2 regions of the Mesorhizobium sp. M7A.F.Ca.CA.003.01.2.1 genome follow, and region 1 is predicted to be linked to the other one. Evidence: predicted binding sites of a transcription regulator. Region 1 holds the regulator's gene; the other holds the start of a gene.
What was found. The regulator PhoB, encoded in region 1, activates phosphate uptake and scavenging genes when phosphate is short. The targets are predictions, from matches to a motif close to TGTCATNNANCTGTCAT.

Region 1 (11,597 bases):
CATGAACGACACCATCGATTCAGCACGGGTAACCGGCAAGATCACGCTCGACGAAGAGGACATCTACGACAAGAACATCGATGTCGTCGAACTCAGGGCGCGCGTCGGCATGGTGTTCCAGAAACCCAATCCGTTCCCAAAGTCGATCTACGAGAACGTCGCCTATGGTCCGCGCATCCACGGATTGGCCAAGCGCAAGGCCGACATGGATCAGATCGTCGAGTCCAGCCTGAAGAAGGCGGCGATCTGGAACGAGGTCAAGGACCGTTTGCAGGAACCTGGCACGGGTCTTTCCGGTGGCCAGCAGCAGCGCCTGTGCATTGCACGCGCCATCGCCGTGTCGCCCGAGGTGATCCTGATGGACGAACCGTGTTCGGCGCTCGACCCGATCGCCACCGCTCGCGTCGAGGAACTGATCGACGAACTGCGTCAGAACTATACGATCGTCATCGTCACCCATTCGATGCAGCAGGCAGCGCGCGTGTCGCAGCGCACCGCGATGTTCCATCTTGGCTATCTGGTCGAGGAGGGCGCCACCGACAAGATGTTCACCACCCCCGACGACAAACGCACCCAGGACTACATCACCGGCCGGTTCGGCTGATCTCTGGCATATGAGGGACGAAGATCATGGGTGAACATACCGTTGCATCTTTCGATGAGGATCTGGAGCAGATCAGCCAGCTGATCCGCGACATGGGCGATCTCGCCCGCTCGATGGTCGGTGGCTCGACCAGGGCTTTGCTCAATTCGGACAATGCGCTGGCGCAGCGGGTGGTTTCCGACGACGCCATCATGGATGCACGCCAGCGCGAGCTGGACGATCGTGCCATCACGCTGATCGCCAAGCGCCAGCCAATGGCCAACGATCTGCGTGCGGTGGTCGGTTCGATCCGCATGGCCGGCGACCTCGAGCGCATCGGCGACCTTGCCAAGAACATCGCCAAGCGCGTCGGCACTGTCGGGCTGAGCGTCACGCCGCACGACCTTTCGCATTCGATCGACGCAATGGCGCAGCTGGTGCTGATCCAGGTGCAGGGGGTCGTCGACGAGTATGCCGCCGCTGACGCGGCAGCGCTTGCCACGCTCAGAAACAATGATGAACGCATCGACGTCAAATACACATCGGTGTTCCGCGAACTTCTGACCTACATGATGGAAGATCCGCGCAACATCACGGCGTGCACGCACCTGTTGTTTTGCGCCAAGAACCTCGAGCGGATCGGCGACCACGTGACCAACATCGCCGAAAATGCCTATTATGTTTTGACCGGCACGCAGTTGCCAGCCAACCGTCCGAAGCAGGACGAGACGGCAATGTCCGCGCCAGCGGCATGACAGGGGTGACCAGCCGATGATCGCGCCACGCATCATGGTGGTGGAGGATGAGGAGCCGCTAGGCGTGCTGCTCCGCTACAATCTCGAATCCGAAGGTTACCAGGTCGAGGTGGTGACGCGCGGCGACGAGGCCGAAATCCGGCTGCAGGAGAACGTTCCAGACCTTCTGGTGCTCGACTGGATGGTGCCTGCGGTTTCCGGTATCGAACTCTGCCGCCGGCTAAGGATGCGTCCCGAGACCGAGCGGCTGCCGATCATCATGCTGACCGCGCGAGGCGAGGAAAGCGACCGCGTGCGCGGCCTCTCGACCGGTGCCGACGACTATCTGGTCAAGCCTTTCTCGACGCCGGAGTTCATGGCCAGGGTCAAGGCGCTGCTGCGCCGGGCCAAGCCGGAAGTGCTGTCCAGCGTGCTCAAGGTCGGCGATATCGTGCTCGATCGCGAATCGCACCGTGTCTATCGCAAGAAGAGCGAAATCCGGCTCGGGCCGACGGAATTCCGCCTGCTTGAATTCATGATGCGCCATCCAGGCCGCGTGTTCTCGCGCAGCCAACTGCTCGACAATGTCTGGGGCGAGACGATCTACATCGACGAACGCACGGTCGATGTGCATGTCGGCCGGCTGCGCAAGGCGGTCAACAACGGCCGTATGCCCGATGTCATCCGCACCATCCGTGGGGCGGGTTACGCCATTCGCGAGGACTGAACTCCCTCGTTTGAACTCACGCCACGTTCTTGCCGCCGAGACCGGATCTCGCCTGCACGCCCGGCGCAAAAATCTCCTGATCGACGAAGATTAGCGCCCGCATGGCGCAGCCTTCGCGGATCAGCGGCAGTTCGTTCGGCTCGGTGTCGAAGGAAATCGACTTGGAATGCTGGCCGCCGGCGGTCTGGGCAATCGCTTGCCGCAATGCCGGCTCGATCAGGTCGAAGGCGGCGGCGCTGACGCCGACCATGGCGACCGGCGCCGGATCGATCAGCGCGAACAGGCTGCCGAGGCCGTAGCCGAGCGCTTCGCCGGCCTTGCGATAGGCTTCCCGTTCGGGTCCGTCCCTTTCGCGGGCGGCGGCAGCCAGGGCGCGCATGTCGGCATCGCTGACATCGGCGACGGGTTCTGCATCCTCGCCCATCTGCCGCGCGTTGCGCCAGATGGCATAATTGCCGGCATAGGCTTCGACGCAGCCGCGCCGTCCGCAGCGACACAGCGCCCCGTTCGGCCGATGAATCATGTGGCCGAATTCGCCGCCCGAGGAATGGGTGCCGGTGAACAATTCGCCCTTCAGCACCAGCCCCATGCCGATGCCGTGCGACAAAAGGATAGCGATGAAATCGTCGCGGTAACGATCGGGGTCGCGCCAGCGCAGCGCCACCGCCATCATGTTGCAATCGTTCTCCATAATGGCTGGGATGCCGAACTCGTCTTCGAATATGTCGGCGAAGGCGATGTCGGTGTGCGGCGTGATCGGCGACCACAGCATGGCGCGGGCACGGGTGTCGGTGATGCCCTGGACGGCCAGCGCGATACGGGCGATGCTGCGCACGTCCAGGTCGGGATCTTCCAGGCGGCGCCGCACGATTGCCGTGCACTCACCGATCAGCGAGTCGCGCGACATCGTCAGCGTGTCGAGCCGGCGCTGTTCCTCGGATATTACCTGGCCGGCATAGTCGATGACGGCGACCGAGAGGAAGTTCAGCGACAGCACCACGGTCATTACCGCGGCCGCTTCCGGATTGAGGCTGAGGCCGACCTGCGGACGGCCGCGTTTGAGCGAGCCGGCCTCGCTCGGCTTGCTTTCGGTCAGGATACCTTCGACGATCAGGTCGGATGAGATCGCCGAGATCGTCGAATGGCTGAGGCTTGTGGTTGCGGCGATCTCGGTGCGCGACGGCTGTCCGGCGCGGCGCACCGCCGCGATCACCATCGCGCGGTTGCGGCGGCGCAAATCGTCGTGGCGGATTCCGACCGACATGCTCTTTCATATCCTCCCGGTCGCCGCGGTTCTTCCTGCCCTGGAACGCTGTCGGTGACGCGGTCAAATACTGGCAGAAGCCGCGCGCCGTGTCATTTATTTATTCCGAGGCCCGAAAAAAATTCGAAACGACATCAAAATCCATCAGAATCGATGTTGACAGCGTTCGGGCGTTGGCCCAGTATTTTTTCGAGGCTCGAAAAAATAGGGCCTTTGTGCCGGCCTTCGGGCCAGTTTGGTCGCGCCATACGCGGCGCAGGGAGGATAATATGAAAAGATTCACAGCCGCCATCCTGGCGGGTGCCGCCATGTCGCTGACGCTCGCGTCTGTCGCGCAGGCGAAGGACAAAGTCGTCGGCGTTTCGTGGTCCAACTTCCAGGAGGAACGCTGGAAGACCGACGAGGCCGCCATGAAGACGGCGATCGAGGCCGCCGGCGACAAGTACATCTCCGCCGATGCGCAGTCCAATCCCGGCAAGCAGCTTACGGACGTCGAAAGCCTGATCTCGCAGGGCGCCAATTCCCTGATCATCCTGGCGCAGGATGCTTCGGCCATCGGCCCGGCCGTGCAGAAAGCCCTGGACGAAGGCATTCCGGTCGTCGGCTATGACCGGTTGATCGAGAACAAGGATGTTTTCTATCTGACCTTCGACAACAAGGAAGTCGGCCGCATGCAGGCCCGCGAAGTGTTCAAGGTCAAGCCGGAAGGCAACTACGTCTTCATCAAGGGCTCCGGTGCCGATCCCAATGCCGACTTCCTGTTCTCGGGCTCGATGGAAGTGCTCAAGGAAGCCATTGACAGCGGCAAGATCAAGAATGTCGGCGAAGCCTACACGGATGGCTGGCTGCCCGCCAACGCCCAGAAGAACATGGAACAGTTCCTGACCGCCAACGACAACAAGGTCGACGCGGTGGTCGCGGCCAATGACGGCACTGCCGGTGGCGTCGTCGCGGCGCTGACGGCTCAAGGCTTGGCCGGCACCGTGCCGGTCTCGGGGCAGGACGGCGACCACGCCGCGCTGAACCGCATCGCCCTGGGCACGCAAACCGTGTCGGTGTGGAAGGACGCGCGCGAGCTCGGCAAGAATGCCGCCGAGATCGCCTCGCAACTGGCCGACGGCAAGAAGACGAGCGACATCGCCGGCGCCAAGGACTTCACGACGCCGGGCGGCAACACCGTCAAGTCGCTGTTCCTGACTCCGGTTGCCATCACCAAGGACAATCTCAACGTCGTCATCGACGCTGGCTGGATCAAGAAGGACGAAGTCTGCGCGGGTGTCGCTGCCGGCACCGTCGCGGCCTGTAACTGATCCGGACCACTTCGAAATATCTGAACGCCGCGGCCCAAAAGCCGCGGCGTTTTCTCAAAGAATTGTGTTTCCGCATCATGCGGATAGCTTCTAGGCTGGGCTCCGGCATGCGCGTCAGACGGCCAGCCGGTGGGAGGAAATCATGACCGACACGACGTCCAACCCGCAGGCCGATACGGCGCGCGCGTCGGAACTCGGCGCCGTCGCCCGGTTCCTGAAGGCGACCGAGATCGACACCCGGATGCTCGGCATGATCGGCGCGCTGCTGGTCATCTGGATTGGGCTGCATGTCATTTCCAGCCTGCGCCTCGGCGTCAACCCGCTCGATTTCGACAGCCGCACCTTTCTCACGCCGCGCAATCTGTGGAACCTGTCGGTGCAGACATCCGCGGTCGCCATCATGGCCTGCGGCATGGTGCTGGTCATCGTCATGCGCAACATCGACCTGTCGGTCGGTTCCGCCGAGGGCCTGATCGGCATGGTGATGGGATTTGCCCAGGTGCATTTCCTGGTGCGTTTTGTCGGGCTCGAACTCGGCAATCCGTGGATCTGGGCCCTGGCGCTGGTCATCGGCCTGGCGCTCGGCCTGTTGATCGGCGCCTTTCAAGGCTTCGTCATCGCCTATCTCGAAGTGCCCGCCTTTATCGTGACGCTGGGCGGCCTGCTGGTCTGGCGCGGTGCTGCCTGGTGGGTCACATCAGGCCAGACCGTGGCGCCGCTTAACGCCACCTTTCAGCTGATGGGCGGCGGGCCGGCGGGATCGATCGGCGCAACCTGGAGCTGGGTTGTCGGGATCGTCGCCTGCCTCGCCGTGGTGTTTGGGCTGTTCAACGGGCGGGTGCAGCGCAAGCGTTTCCGTTTTCCGCTACGTCCGATCTGGGCCGAGGCGCTGCTCGGTGTCGTCACCTGCGGCGCCATCATGGGTGCGGTCTGGCTCGCCAACTCCTACCCCTGGCCGATCGGCATCGTGAACAGATATGCGGCCGCCAACAACATCACCGTTCCCGAAGGCGGCCTGTTCATCGCCCACGGTATCGCCATACCGGTGCTGATGGCGGTCGCCGTCGGGCTGGTCATGACCTTCATCACCAACCGCACCCGTTTCGGCCGCTATGTCTTCGCCATCGGCGGCAATCCCGAGGCGGCCAATCTCGCCGGCATCAACACGCGCTGGATCACCATGAAGGTGTTCATGATCATGGGCGTGCTGGCCACGATTGCCGCGGCGATCTCCTCGGCCCGGCAGAATTCGGCCACCAACGTGCTTGGAACGCTCGACGAGCTGCTCGTCATTGCAGCCGCCGTGATCGGTGGCACGTCGCTAGCCGGCGGGTCGGGAACGATCATCGGCGCCATGCTCGGCGCCCTGCTGATGCAATCGCTGCAGTCCGGCATGGTGCTGCTTGGTGTCGACTCGCCGCTGCAGAGCATCGTCGTCGGCGCCGTACTGGTGATCGCCGTGTGGCTCGACACCGTCTATCGCAAGCGCGTCTAGGAGGGCATGCCATGACTGACAAGACTGCTCCTGCAGCCACCGCGCTGATCGACATGAGGAACATCTCGATCGCGTTTGGCGGCATCCGCGCCGTCGACGACGCCTCGATCGATCTTTTCCCCGGCGAGGTCGTGGCGCTGCTCGGCCATAATGGCGCCGGCAAGTCGACATTGATCAAGATCCTGTCCGGCGCCTACAAGCGCGATTCGGGCCAGATCTTCGTCAACGGCGAGGAGGCATCGATCTCCAACCCGCGCGACGCCAAGAAATACGGCATCGAGACGATCTACCAGACGCTGGCGTTGGCCGACAATGTCGACGCCGCCGCCAATCTGTTCCTCGGCCGCGAGTTGATGACCGCCTGGGGCACGCTCGACGACGTTGCCATGGAGGCCGAGGCGCGCAAGGTGATGGGTCGGCTCAATCCCCGGTTCCAGCGTTTCAAGGAGCCGGTGATCAAGCTGTCGGGCGGCCAGCGGCAATCGGTGGCGATCGCGCGTGCGATCCTGTTCAACGCCCGCATCCTGATCATGGACGAGCCGACGGCCGCACTTGGTCCGCAGGAAACGACGCAGGTCGGCGAACTGGTCAAGCAGCTGAAGTCCGACGGCATCGGCATCTTCCTGATCAGCCACGACATCCACGATGTGTTCGAGCTTGCCGACCGGGTCTGCGTCATGAAGAACGGCCAGGTGGTCGGCACCGCCCGCACCACTGATGTCACCCAGGACGAGGTGCTGGGCATGATCATTCTGGGCAAATGCCCGCCAGGCGCCATTCCCGGACCGGGCGCGCTGAAGATCGCGGCCTGAGATCAAGCCAGATCGCGGTTGCCGGACACGTGATATGCCAGCCGTAGGGATGGCTTGGCCTTGGCATTGTGTTGGCAGGGCGACTTGCGCATAAAGGTCCGACATTGCTCAGGGACCGCACGATCCGTTGAAGAAGCTTTTCCCGATCATCGCCTTTATCGCCGTCGCGCTGATCAGCATGGTGATGGCAGGTTTTGCCTACTTCGCCACGCAGGAAGCCGCGCGCATCAAGTTCGAGGCGACTGCCGACGATGCGCTCAACCGGATCGAGAGCCGCATCGACCTGCATCTGTCGCTGCTGCGCTCGACGCAGGCCCTGTTCGACGCCCGCAATGGCGATATTTCTCGCAATGAGTTCAAGGCCTTCTTCACCGCGCTCGATGTCGACAAGAATTTCGCCGGCTTGCGCGGTATCGGCTTCCTCAGGCTGGCAAAGACGGGCGACGAGGCGACGGTCGAACGCGACATGCTGCACGATTATGGCGTCAGTCATCCAATCTACCCGGACACCACGCAACCCTGGCGCACCCCTATCGTGCTGTTCGAACCGCTGGATCCATCCAATCAAGCCGGCATCGGCTACGACATGTTCAGCGAACCGGTGCGGCGTGCGGCGATCGAAAAGGCGATGTCCGACGACCAGCAGCATGCCAGCGGGCTGGTGCAGCTGGGCCAGGACACGGGCGCCGCGCAGACGTTCACCGGCTTCTTCGTTTTCGTGCGGCTCAATGTCGAAACCGCTCCCGACGTCATCAATGCTTCGAGATCCTCGACATCAGGTTTTCTCTATGCGGCCTTCCGGGCTCGCGATCTGTTCCAGACCGCGCTCAGCCGGTCGCCGCTTTTGCCGGTCAACACCGAAATCTATGATGGCGATGGTGCCGTGAACGGCGACAATCTGTTGTTCCGGTCGGAGACGCCGCCGGCTTCCACTTTCGGGAACAGGCTGCTGGTCACGCGAAAGATCATCGTCGCCGGACAGCCATGGACTGTCCTGTTCCGGCCGACAAGCGCCTTCTCGCAGCCGTCGTCGCGCGCCATTCCGGTGATGCTGGGGCTGTTCGGCCTGCTGTTGGCGGGCGCAATCGCGCTTGTGGCGCGCTATCAGGAGCGGGCCTATGAGGCAGCGTCGCGATTGCACGAAACGACGGAAAAGAGCCTGATCGAAAAAGACCTGATGCTGCAGGAGATGAAGCATCGCATCAAGAATTCGATCACCAGGGTGCTGGCGATCGCGCGTCAGACGGCATCGCGGGCGACCGACGTCAACGAGTTTTCAGCGTCCTTCTCGGCTAGGCTGCAGGCGATGGCGGCCTCCCAGGACATGCTGACGCGCTCACGCTGGCAGAAGGCCGATCTTGGCGATCTCCTGCGCATCGAGCTGGGTCAGGTGTTCGGCAAGGAGCTGCCCGATGAGCTGTTGTCGGGACCACAGGTGCTGCTCGACGAAACCACGACGCAAGCGCTCGGCCTGACCTTCCACGAACTGGCGACGAATGCGCTGAAATACGGCGAGGCCGGCAATTCCGTTGGGGCGCTGAAGGTGGACTGGTCGCTCGAAGGCCGAGGGCGCGACAGGGTGCTGGCTCTCAACTGGCGCGAAAACGGGCAGAAGAAACTTGAAGCGCCCGCCGAGACCGGATTCGGCACCAAGCTGATCGACCTCAACGTGACGCGCGAATTGCGCGGTACGATCAAACGGGATTACCAAGCCAATGGGCTGAACGTGGAAATCAAAATTCCACTCGCCAATTGAGCGCGACCGTTGCCGACAAGGGGGAAGCATCCAGACATCAAAAACCCGGAAGCCGGCGGACCGGCCTCCGGATCGACGTTTCGATTATCGCCGAATTAGTTGCAGCGAGCCGTGTAGATCCGGCCGCGATGATCGCGATATTGGCAATAGCCGTTGCGCAGGTTGCGCACCAGCAGGCCGGAACCGGCACCCACGGCCGCGCCGATCAGCGCGCCCTTACCGCCGCCGACCAAGCCGCCGACACCGGCGCCGATCAAGCCGCCGCCAACCACGTCCTTCTCAGTCGAGGTGCAGCCGCTGACCGCGACCACCGCAACCAGGGCAATAATCATCTTCCGCATAGAGTCACTCCTCACTTTGTGTCCTCACTTTAGTAAGCTCCAGCCGCCATTTAGCATGAAATGACGGCCTTTGCTGCTGCAATCTATTGTTGGTGAAGATAGTCTTTTTCTGGGCGTATCGTGTTCGATGCCATTACCAGGCTGGAAATTGCCAAAGACGCGTCAAGCGTACCATCGGCGCGCACATTCCAGACGATCTGATCATAGTCGTCCTCAAGCGCCGGATCGACCGCAAGGCATTTGGCGACGATGTGGTCAGCCTGCCCTTGCACGTCGCCCAAGACGAATGGGCGTTCGGCCACGCATTGCTCGGCCGTCGCGAAAACGCTTACGGGCACCTGGAGTTCACGGCAGTCGGCCATCGTGTTCGAGCAACCGATGACCAGCAACAATGCAGCGATATGTTCCATGGCGAGAAGTCCTCTCGCCATAGTAACGGTCTACATTCGCCAAAGTTCCTGGCTGGCTTGATCGGCCGGGGAAATAAGATGGCGCTACAGCCGATTCGGCCACCGGCCGAAACGAGGTGGCCTAGTAGACCAGTTGGTGCAGGGCGACCGCCATGATCACCGCCACCAAGGCCAGCGCAACTAGGCGCAAAGCTCCGTTGGGAACAGGAGCCAGCGGTGGCGTGGAAGCCTCTGAGTCCTCAAACTCGCCCATGGAAATCCGGGCGGCCTGCTCCAGTCTGTTCATGTCGGCAACCGTCAAGGCATTCCTCCCACCATGCTGTAAATCCTGCTGCGGAAATGTTCGGTGATGCAACAAGTTCCAGCGGTATCTGGGAAAAACAGCATCTGCTTTTATGGTGAACGGCGGGTTAAGGAAGGTCGCTCAATCCGTCTCGAAATTGCCGTGCGGAACGACAAGGCGGTATTCAAGGCGGCCAGCCGCGATTTCGAGCGTCGCCGTTCCGTTCAGTGACGCCGGCACGACCCGTTCGAGTGCGACGCTGCCGAAGCGCTTCTCGCTACGCCTGACATCACTGGCGCCGATTGCCTCCGCCCATGTCAGGGACAGGGAGGTTCCCGTGTCGTCGGCGGTCAGGTTGGCTGTAACATTGACGTACCCGCCGGGCCGCGACAGGGCGCCGTAGCTCACCGAATTGACGGCGAGTTCATGCATCGCAAGGCCGATATGCAAGGCAGCGTTGGGATTGAGATAGGGGTTTGCCCCCTGAAACCTCAGGCTCCGAACCGGATCGCCGCCATAGCGGCCAACCTGGCCCGATACGAGTTCGCGAAGTGCTGCACCCCGCCAGTTGGAAGAGGTCACGAGATCCTGGGACGAGGCCAGCGATTGCAGCCGGCCGCGAAAGCGTGTCAGGAAATCGCCGATGCTGTCGGAGTAGCGGCCGGTCTGGGTGGCTATGCTCTGGATGATCGCCAGCAGGTTTTTCGAGCGATGGCTCACCTCTCGCAACAGCGTCGTCAGGGTCTGCTCGCGGCGCTTCTGCTCCGTCGTCTCGACCATCGTGGTGACGACGCCTTGCACGGTGCCACCATCGCCGTGATCGGCATCGATCCACACCTCGAACCAGCGGCTGCCATCCTCGACGGGAACGCTGATCTCGAGACGTTGGGGGTTGCCGGATGCAATGACGTCGCGCTTGGCCGCGCCGATGCGGTCGGCCTGCGCCTCCGGCAGGATGCCGATGCTGTCGGCGGTGTCCGAAACCCAGGGCGCACGCATGTTGCGCGCCCATACGGTTTTCATCTCGCGATCCTGGTAGAGAACGGAAATGCCGGCATTGTGCAACGCGTGAAGAAGAGCACGGCCGAGCTGCATGCCGCTGTCGGCGGGATGGAGGGCGATGACTTCATCGCTTTGCACGGCGTCTTTCCTGTTTCCGGTCCTGGAACCCATCGGCCAATCTGTCCACCCAATTCAGGCTGAACGGCTCATCGTTGAATGGGTTCCAAACAGGTTTCCGGAAAACCCGCCGCCAAAAACGGTCCGCCGGACGGCGTCCTTTGAGGGACACCGCCCGGCGGTGGCTGGAAACCGTTTGAGGGGTGCGGCTTCCAGTGTTCGGCCGTCCGTCCTTACGAAGCCCGTTTGAACAGGCCCGCAAGAAGCGAAATGACCAGGAAGGCGAGGAAGATGAAAAACAATATCTGCGCTATGCCGGCGGAGGTACCGGCGATGCCGCCGAAACCAAGCGCGCCGGCGATGATGGCAACGACGAGAAATACGAGCGCCCAGTAAAGCATGATCCATCTCCTTCGAATGGTGCGATGAAAACGTGGGTGGTTGCGGTTTGTTCCCACCCTTTGCCGAAAAAGACCGTGCTTGCAAATCGTTCGAGCGGAACCGCAGGAATTCACCGTCGCCGCCCGGGTGCATCAGGCGGCACGAAGTGACGAATTGATCATCTGGAGAGATTCGGGAGCGAGGCTATCGCCTTGGGTTCGTCAATTCCTCCACTCCCAATTCCCGACTATGCGGCGGCTTTCGCCTGCCGGTCAAAGAACAGTGCCTGGCTGATCAGCGCCTTGACCATGTCGGGATTGAACGGCTTGGTGACCAGGAAGGCCGGTTCCGGTCGTTCCCCAGTCAACAGGCGCTCGGGGAA
Region 2 (9,293 bases), on a different contig from region 1:
TCGCGCATGGCGGTCAGCACCGCGTTGGCGATACGGCCCGCCTCCAACGGGTCGGCCAGGTTCGGCGCGATGATGGCGAACTCATCGCCGCCCAGCCGCGCCACCATCTGCCCTGGACGAAGGATACCGGTCGCGCACTGCGCAACCTTCTGCAGCATGGCGTCGCCTGCGCCGTGCCCATACAGGTCGTTGACCTCCTTGAACCGGTCGAGATCAAGCAGCAGAAGCGCAAGCTGGCCGCCTTTCCTGGTCCGGACCATCGCAGCGATTTCCGTCTCCAGCCGGCCGGAAAAGCTGCGGCGATTGGCCAGTCCGGTCAATGGATCGAAATGGGCAAGCCGCAGGATCTCCTGTTCCGCCTTCTTGCGCTCGCGAATGTCGCGGACCGCGACCACGTTGTGCGGTTTGCCACAGTAGTCGATGCTCCTGGCGATCAGCTCGACAGGAATGCTCGTGCCATCGCGACCGCTCAATTCGGCCTCCTGCGGCTGTTCGCCGAAGCCCGAGATATCGGATCCGAAGAGATCGCCAAGCTGCATTCCGTTCAGGGTCGCTGTTGCTTTGCCCGTCAGTGCCGCAATGCTGTCATTGGCACTGATGATGCGGTTGCCGTCGCAGACGATCAGCCCCTCCACGGCGGCATTGGCCAGGCCGTGCATGCGGTCGACCTCGAGCTTCTGGCGACGGAAGCGCAAATCGATCCACAGCGCCGATGCCGACAGAACCAGGATCACCAGTGTGGCGGCGGCGGCCGCGAAAGCCTGCGAGGTCGGCTCGATCGTGTATTCGGATATGACGATCGAGGGATCGGGGAAGATCGAGACGGCACCCATCCCGATGAAATGCAGGGTGCAGATCGCCAGCGTCAGCAGCACCGCGCCGCCGGATGTCGCCTTCAAGGAGGGGCGGCGCTGCACGACACGCAGCGCCAGCGCCGCGAGCGTTACGCCGGCCAGCAGGGAAACGGCGACAAGCAACAGGTTCCACTCGATACGGCCCTGAACCTCGAACGCCGCCATGCCGATGTAGTGCATGGCTGCGATACCGCCGCCCAGCACGGCGCCGCCGACGAGATGATAGTCGAACTCATCCCGCAAGGTGGCGATCCACATGCCGGCTGCCGTCAAAGTGACCGAAGCAGCGAGCGAAAGCACGGAGAGTGCCGGATCATAGGCACTGGGTATGCCCGGTGTGAATGCGAGCATGGCGATGAAGTGCGTTGCCCAGATGCCAAAGCCGGTCGAAGTGGCCGCGATCATCAGCCAGGCAAGCCGGTTCCGATCTGTGGAACGGCTTATGTGCTGAAGCAGGTTGACAGCAGAGAAGCAGGAAATTCCGCAGATCAACGCGGCGAGTGCGACCAGTCTCAGATCATGTTCGTTGACGATACAATTGTAGACCGTCAGCATTTATTTCACCTGAGCTTTGGAAATAAACAGGGCAGCAGGATTGAGTAGCGCGTTGCCGTTGAGGGATCGATAAAGTCGGCTGCAACCTTGGCGTGTCTCTTCGGGTTGCTGCGGCTGCAATCAGGGCTGACACGCCGAAAGCCAGCTTGACGGTCCCGACGGTGGTTCCTGGCGCGCTTGTCGTCGCGCTAAGCCGGCTAACCGCATCGCTTCCCATGCCTCCAAGCGGAGACGAGCGTTGCGTCAGGTAAAGGGTGAAGTTCGTCGATCTGCAACAAAACCGTTGTCTGATTGTCATGAGCGACACATATTGCCTTCGCGGGAGTGCCCCCTTTCGCCAATGACAAACGGGAGATGAAACATGAAGTCCTTCGGCTTCGCGGCCGGTGTTGCCGCTACCTTTATGACGCTTTCCTCAACCTCCGCTTTTGCCGTCACGCAGATCAGTTGGTGGCACGCCATGACTGGCGCCAATGCCGAAGTCGTCGACAAGATCTCCAAAGATTTCAATGCCAGCCAGAGCGACTATGAGCTCGTTCCGGTGTTCAAAGGCACGTATCCCGAGACGCTGAATGCCGGCATTGCCGCCTACCGCGCGGGCCAGGCGCCAGACATCATCCAGGTGTTCGACGTCGGCACCGGCGTGATGATGGCGGCCGAAGGTGCCATCAAGCCCGCAGCCGATGTGTTGACCAGCGCTGGAATGACCTTCGACAAGAGCCAGTATCTGCCAGGCATAGTCGGCTATTATTCGAAGCCGGACGGCACCATGCTCTCCTTCCCCTACAACTCCTCCTCGCCGATCCTTTATTACAACAAGGATATCTTCAAGAAGGCTGGTCTCGACGTCGATAGCCCACCCAAGACCTGGAATGAAGTGTGGGAAGACGCCAAGAAGATCAAGGCGAGCGGCGCGGCCGCCTGCGGCTACACCTCGACCTGGCTGACCTGGATACATCTGGAGAATTTCGCGGCCTGGAATGACGTGTCATGGGCCACCCAGCAGAACGGTCTGGCCGGCGGCGATGTCGAGCTCAAGATCAACGCGCCGATTTTCGTCAACCATTTCCAGGCGCTGGCGGACCTCGCCAAGGACGGCACCTTCAAATATGGCGGCCGCACCTCCGAAGCCAAGCAGATCTTCCTTGCGGGCGAATGCGGGATCATGACCGAATCGTCCGGCGGACTTGGCGATATCGTCAAGTCCGGCATGAATTACGGCATTGGCCAATTGCCGTATGACAGCGACGCCAAGGGTGCGCCGCAGAACACGACGCCGGGTGGCGCCAGCCTGTGGGTTTTCGCGGACAAATCCGATGAGGAATACAAGGGCGTCGCGGCCTTCTTCGCCTACCTGTCGAAGACCGAGGTGCAAGAATACCTGCACCAGAAGTCGGGTTATCTGCCGGTAACGCTGGCGGCTTATGAAGCGACCAAGAAGTCCGGTTTCTATGACAAGAATGTCGGCCGCGAGACCCCGATCCTGCAGATGACGGGTAAGACGCCGACCGACAATTCCAAGGGCGTACGTCTGCCGAATCTGCCGCAGGTGCGCGATATCCAGAACGAGGAGTTCGAGAAGATGCTCGCCGGCCAGCAGACCGCGCAGCAGGCGCTCGACAATGCGGTTACGCGTGGCAATGCCGCGATCAAGGAAGCGCTGGGGAATTAGAGCGAGCGCAGGTCCTTGCTCTACGGCGCACCCATCTGTCCCGCCGGGCATCTCCCCTCGTGAGGGGAGTTTTGCCGTGCCTTGCGATTTCGCCAATGGTCGATGATGCCCAGTCCGAAACGCTCATCAAAGCCATCTTGGCGGAGAGGGGTGCCGCATGGTGCCCCCCGCCTCATCACCTCGGAGTGGCTCCGTGACCCCTCGCGTCGTGTTCCCCAACAAGGTCCTTCCCTACCTGCTTGTGGCGCCGCAACTGGCCATCACGCTCGTTTTTTTCTACTGGCCGGCCGGTCAGGCGTTCTACCAATCCATGCTCAGGCAGGATCCGTTCGGGCTGAGGACCAAGTTCGTCTGGTTCGCCAATTTCAGGAAAGTGCTTGCCGATCCGGCCTACCTGAACTCGATCAAGGTCACGGTGGTGTTTTCCCTTGCGACCGCTATCGTCGCCATGTGCGTGGCGCTCCTGCTGGCGGTCATGGCAGAGAAGGTGGTGCGCGGCAAAGGTCTCTACCGCACGCTCTTGATCTGGCCCTACGCGGTGGCGCCGGCGATTGCCGGTATGCTGTGGCTATTCCTCTTCAACCCTTCGATCGGGTCGCTGGCCTACATGCTGAGGAGTTTCGGCATCGCCTGGGATCCACTGCTCAATGGCACCCACGCCATGATCCTGCTGGTGTCCGCCGCTGCCTGGAAGCAGATCAGCTACAATTTCCTGTTCTTCGTCGCCGGCCTGCAGGCGGTGCCGAAAGCCTTGATCGAGGCGGCGGCCATGGACGGCGCCGGCGAGACCAAGCGATTCTGGACCATCGTCTTCCCGCTGCTTGCGCCGACGACCTTCTTCCTGCTGGTCGTCAACACCGTCTATGCCCTGTTCGACACGTTCGGCATCGTCCATGCCGTCACCGGGGGCGGTCCGGGCAAGACGACTGAGACGCTGGTCTACAAGGTCTACAATGACGGCTTCGTCAATCTGATCCTCGGTGACTCGGCGGCGCAGTCGGTCATCCTGATGATCATCGTCATCTCGCTCACCGCCATCCAGTTCCGCTATGTGGAACGCAAAGTCCATTACGGCTGAGGGCGAGCGATGATCGGCCAGTCACCGCTCCGCACCGTCATCGCCCACGCCATGCTGATCCTCGGCATATTGATCGTCGCCTTCCCGATCTACTACACGTTCGTTGCCTCGACGCAGACGCTGCAAACGATCCTCAGGCCGCCATTGCCGCTCCTGCCCGGCGATCAGTTCTGGAACAATTACAGCGAGGCATTGTTCGGCGGTGTCGGCCGCATCGGCGGCGTCAGCGTCGGCAGGCTGCTGCTCAACACGACGATCATGGCGCTCGGCATCGCGGTGGGAAAGATATTCATCTCGATCCTGTCTGCCTATGCGATCGTGTTCTTCCGCTTTCCGCTGCGCATGACCTTCTTCTGGCTGATCTTCATCACCCTGATGCTCCCCGTCGAGGTGCGCATCCTGCCAACCTACAAGGTGATGGTCGATCTCGGCATGATCGACACTTATGCGGGCCTGATCATCCCGCTGATCGCCTCGGCCACCGCCACGCTGCTGTTCCGCCAGTTCTTCATGACGATTCCTGGCGAATTGGTTGAGGCGGCGCGGGTCGACGGTGCGGGGCCGTGGCGCTTCTTCTTCGATATCCTGTTGCCGCTGTCGCGGACAAATATCGCGGCGCTGTTCGTCATCCTCTTCATTTATGGCTGGACACAGTATCTGTGGCCGTTGCTCGTCACCAACAGCAGCAACATGAACACGATCGTCATCGCGCTCAGAAAGATGGTCTCCTTCGCCGATGCCGATACGCAATGGCACCTGGTCATGGTTACAGCGATGCTGGCCATCGTGCCGCCGATCCTGGTCGTGGTGCTGATGCAACGCTGGTTCGTTCGCGGCCTGGTCGATTCCGAAAAGTGAGAAGCTGATGGCGACCGTCGATCTGAAGGATGTGAAGAAGGTCTACCCCAGCGGTTTCGAGGCCGTGAAGGGCGTTTCAATCGCGGTTCCCGACAAGGAGCTTTGCGTGCTGGTCGGCCCGTCGGGTTGCGGCAAGTCCACGCTGCTCAGAATGATCGCCGGGCTTGAAACCATCTCCTCGGGAACAGTTGCGATCGACGGCAAGATCGTAAATTCAACCGGTCCGACCGAGCGTGACATCGCCATGGTGTTCCAGAACTACGCGCTCTATCCGCACATGACGGTGGCCGACAATATGGGCTTTGCCCTCAAGATCAAGAAAGCCGATCCGGCCGACACCGCAAGCCGCGTCGGCAGGGCCGCCAGCATCCTGGGCCTCGACAAGCTGCTCGACCGCTATCCGCGCCAGCTCTCCGGCGGCCAGCGCCAGCGCGTCGCCATGGGCCGCGCCATCGTGCGCGACCCGCAAGTCTTCCTGTTCGACGAGCCGCTCAGCAATCTCGACGCCAAATTGCGCGTCCAGATGCGCGGCGAGATCAAGGCGTTGCACCAGCGGCTGGGCACCACCACCATTTACGTCACGCATGATCAGATCGAGGCCATGACCATGGCCGACAAGATCGTCGTGCTGCATGACGGCCTTGTCGAGCAGATCGGTGCGCCGCTCGACCTCTATGACCGTCCGGCCAATCTGTTCGTTGCCGGCTTCATTGGCTCGCCGGCCATGAACTTCATTGCCGGCCGCGTCGAGGAAGGCGTTTTCCGCAGCGCCAGTGGGCTGACCCTGCCGCTGCCGGAAGGCATCAACCTGGCAAAAATTCCCGTGGGTGAACTCATCTACGGCATCCGTCCCGAACATATCCGAGCAACGATTTCCCAGGGTATTGCCGGCACGATCGTGCTTCTGGAAGCCACGGGTTCGGAAATCTTCGCCAGGGTCGACTGCGCCGGCGAGGAAATCTCCTGCCTGTTCCGGGAGCGGCTTGCGCTGAAGCAAGGCGCGCAGATGCGCATCGAGATCGACCGCGCCTGTGCTCATCTGTTCGACGCCAAGACCGGTCGGCGATTCTAGCGCAAAGGTCTGATATCCCGGCGCAAAGGTCTCAAGCCACGGTTCGCTCTTGCCACTCGCATCGCTTGGCAGCAATCTCGGATCAAAGAGCCGCTCATCGGGTGGATGTCGGCGTCCCGGGGTTTTGCCATGACACGCGATCAGATGCTCGCCCACCTTCGATCCGCCGACGCGGTCGCGCGCGAGGCGGCGGCACATGGGCATCATCCCTTTGGTTGCGTTCTGGTCGGGCCGGATGACCGCGTGCTGATGCGGCAGGGCAATCTCGACACGGTGCGCCATGCCGAGACGGAGCTCGCCCGCCGCGCCGCGGCTGCCTACGCGCCGGAGTTCCTGTGGCAATGCACGCTGGTCTCAACCTTCGAGCCGTGCGCGATGTGCGCCGGCACGATGTATTGGGCCAATATCGGGCGGCTGGTTTACGGGGTCGAGGAGACCGAACTCCTGGCGCTCACCGGGGATCACGCGGAGAATCCGACGATGAGCCTCTCTTCGCGCACCGTCCTCGGCTCCGGCCAGAGAAAGATCGAGGTCTTTGGCCCCTTCCCCGAAATCGCCGACGAGATGCTCGCACCGCACCGCGATTTCTGGAAGCGCTGACGGCTTCGTCCCGGCCGGTAAGGTCGATCAATGGCAGCAGTGACTGTCGGATCGCGGTGGGAGCCGCCGCCGCCGTTCAACAAAATCAAAGACTTGTAGAATCAACGATCCGAAGTCGGACGATCTTGTCATGCGTTGCCCGTGGCGAGATCCTTGAGAAGGGCGTGCAGGCCGTGAAAACTCGGACAGTCGCTGCTTTCTCAAAGACTCAAAGGCCCTAAGTGGCTGATATTTAATGCTAAAACAATGGTGAGCGCGATGGGATTCGAACCCATGACCTACTGATTAAAAGTCAGTTGCTCTACCGGCTGAGCTACGCGCTCCCGCGGGCGAAAGGCGGCCCTCGAAATTGCGCGGAACATAGGGAGAGTGCCTCGACCGGTCAACCGGAAAAAGAGGTCTCGCAAACACGGGCGGCTTCGCCCTGTCGCGGCACTTGTCCCACGCGCTGTCGGGGGGAGAACGGCCAAGGAACGCTGCCATTTATGCCTGACGGTGGCATCCAGTCTGGGGAACAATTGTATGCGCCGCTCGTTTTTCGGGCACAGGGACGTCCGCCAAACCATCGAGGAGAAGACCAATGAACAGAATCACAACGAGCCTGCTGGCGACCGCTCTCTCCGCCACATTCGTTGCGGCGGAGGCGGTGTCGGTTAATGCCCAACCGAACTATGTGCCGCAGTCCCAGGTCGCGGTGCCGGATGTACAGACAGTCCAGTACCGGGAGTGGCGCAAGGACCGCTACAATCGCAATTTTTCGCGTGACCGCAGTTTTTCGCGTGACCGCAATTTTTCCCGCAATCGCGGCATGTATTGGAACGGCCATCGGGGCTATCGTGAATATCGCCCCGGCTACCGTCGTCACGGCGATTATTGGTTCCCGCTTGCGGCCTTCGCTACCGGCGCGCTGATTACCGGGGCAATCATCAACAACGAAAACAACCGCGTCTATGAAGGCAATGCGCATGTGCGATGGTGCTACGACCAATACCGCAGCTACCGTGCTTCGGACAACACGTTCCAGCCGAATTACGGCCCCCGCAGGGAGTGCCGCTCGCCTTATTGATGTGGGTGAGTGGGAGTAATTGATAGTGCTGCATTGAAGGCCCATGCCAGAAGTGGCGCGGGCCTTTCTTTTCGGTCACCCCTGCCAACTGAGGCCTATGGCGTGCTCAGCGTCCGGCGCACAGCATCGCGCCAACCAGCAAGTTTGGCTGCGCGCGCAGAGCCATCCATGGCCGGCTGGAACCTCCGCTCCAGCGCCCAGCTCTTCGCGAATTTCTTGGCATCCGGCCACACGCCTGCCTTCGACCCGGCGAGCCACGCGGCACCCAGCGCCGTCGTCTCCAGGATGGTCGGACGGTCGACCGGCGCGTCGAGGATGTCGGCCAGCCTCTGCATGGTCCAGTCCGACGCAACCATGCCGCCGTCGACCCGCAGCACGGTCTTGGCCGAAGCTCCCTTCCAGTCCTTTCGCATGGCGTCGAGCAGGTCGCGCGTCTGGTAGGCGACGGATTCGAGTGCGGCGCGGGCGAATTCCGCCGGCCCGGAATTGCGCGTCAGCCCGAAAATGGCGCCGCGTGCCTCGGCGTCCCAATGCGGCGCGCCGAGCCCGACGAAGGCCGGCACCAGGTAGACGTTTTGCGTTGGATCAGCCTCGGCAGCCAGCTTGCCGCTTTGCTCGGCCTTGCCGATCACCTTGATGCCGTCGCGCAGCCATTGGACCGCGGCGCCGGCAATGAAGATCGAGCCCTCCAGCGCATAAGTGGTCTTGCCGTTCAGCCTGTAGGCAATAGTGGTCAAGAGCCGGTTCTTCGAACGCACAAGGTCGCTGCCGGTGTTGAGCAGCGCAAAGCAGCCCGTGCCGTAGGTGGATTTCATCATGCCCGGCTCGAAACAGGCCTGGCCGATGGTCGCCGCATGCTGGTCGCCGGCAACACCGAGGATTCTTATCTCGGCGCCGAAGAGATTTTTCTCCGTGATTCCATAGTCATCGGCGCAGTCCTTTACCTCGGGTAGCATTTTCGCCGGGATGTTCAGTATCGACAGCAGTTCGTTGTCCCAGGCATTTTTCTCGATATTGTAGACCAGCGTGCGCGACGCGTTGGTGGCATCCGTGGCGTGGACCTTGCCGCCGGTCAGCCGCCAGATCAGAAAGCTGTCGATGGTGCCGGCGAGCAACTCGCCTTTCTCGGCACGACGCCGCGCCCCTTTTACCTTGTCCAGCATCCAGGCGATCTTGGTACCGGAAAAATACGGATCAAGCAGCAGGCCGGTTTTTTTGGTGAACTTTTTCTCCAGTCCCTGCTTCTTCAGTTTCTGGCACAGCGGCGTGGTGCGCCGGTCCTGCCAGACAATGGCATTGTGGATCGGCTTGCCGGTCGCCTTGTCCCAGATGACGATGGTCTCGCGCTGATTGGTGATGCCGAGCGCGGCCACTTCGGATGCAGCCCGGCCGGCCTTCTTCAGCGCCGCCTTCACGGTCGTCACCACGCTCGCCCAGATGTCTTCGGGATCGTGCTCGACCCAGCCGGAGGCCGGATAGTGCTGGATGAATTCCCTCTGCCCGCTGCCGGCGACCTTCATATCGCCGTCGAACAGGAT

Region 2: a site for PhoB is predicted at 1,691-1,707, ahead of ugpB (sn-glycerol-3-phosphate ABC transporter substrate-binding protein UgpB). Genes of this name have one in related genera too.

Annotation. Positions count from the first base shown of each region.
Region 1 covers NZ_RZRA01000036.1:559-12,155, forward strand. The annotation lists gene pstB (phosphate ABC transporter ATP-binding protein PstB) at 1-604, shown strand, start outside; gene phoU (phosphate signaling complex protein PhoU) at 631-1,338, shown strand; gene phoB (phosphate regulon transcriptional regulator PhoB) at 1,355-2,044, shown strand; gene EN969_RS03300 (ROK family protein) at 2,061-3,308, opposite strand; gene xylF (D-xylose ABC transporter substrate-binding protein) at 3,578-4,618, shown strand; gene EN969_RS03310 (sugar ABC transporter permease) at 4,761-6,113, shown strand; gene EN969_RS03315 (ATP-binding cassette domain-containing protein) at 6,125-6,925, shown strand; gene EN969_RS03320 (CHASE domain-containing protein) at 7,053-8,681, shown strand; gene EN969_RS03325 (YMGG-like glycine zipper-containing protein) at 8,777-9,022, opposite strand; gene EN969_RS03330 (hypothetical protein) at 9,106-9,432, opposite strand; gene EN969_RS03335 (hypothetical protein) at 9,554-9,733, opposite strand; gene EN969_RS03340 (sensor histidine kinase) at 9,857-10,888, opposite strand; gene EN969_RS03345 (DUF1328 domain-containing protein) at 11,068-11,235, opposite strand; gene EN969_RS03350 (response regulator) at 11,463-11,597, opposite strand, start outside.
Region 2 covers NZ_RZRA01000063.1:625-9,917, forward strand. The annotation lists partial or broken gene EN969_RS04810 (diguanylate cyclase) at 1-1,409, opposite strand, end outside; gene ugpB (sn-glycerol-3-phosphate ABC transporter substrate-binding protein UgpB) at 1,771-3,081, shown strand; gene ugpA (sn-glycerol-3-phosphate ABC transporter permease UgpA) at 3,239-4,159, shown strand; gene ugpE (sn-glycerol-3-phosphate ABC transporter permease UgpE) at 4,169-5,017, shown strand; gene ugpC (sn-glycerol-3-phosphate ABC transporter ATP-binding protein UgpC) at 5,025-6,089, shown strand; gene EN969_RS04835 (nucleoside deaminase) at 6,219-6,689, shown strand; tRNA gene EN969_RS04840 (tRNA-Lys) at 6,937-7,012, opposite strand; gene EN969_RS04845 (BA14K family protein) at 7,270-7,755, shown strand; gene glpK (glycerol kinase GlpK) at 7,851-9,293, opposite strand, start outside.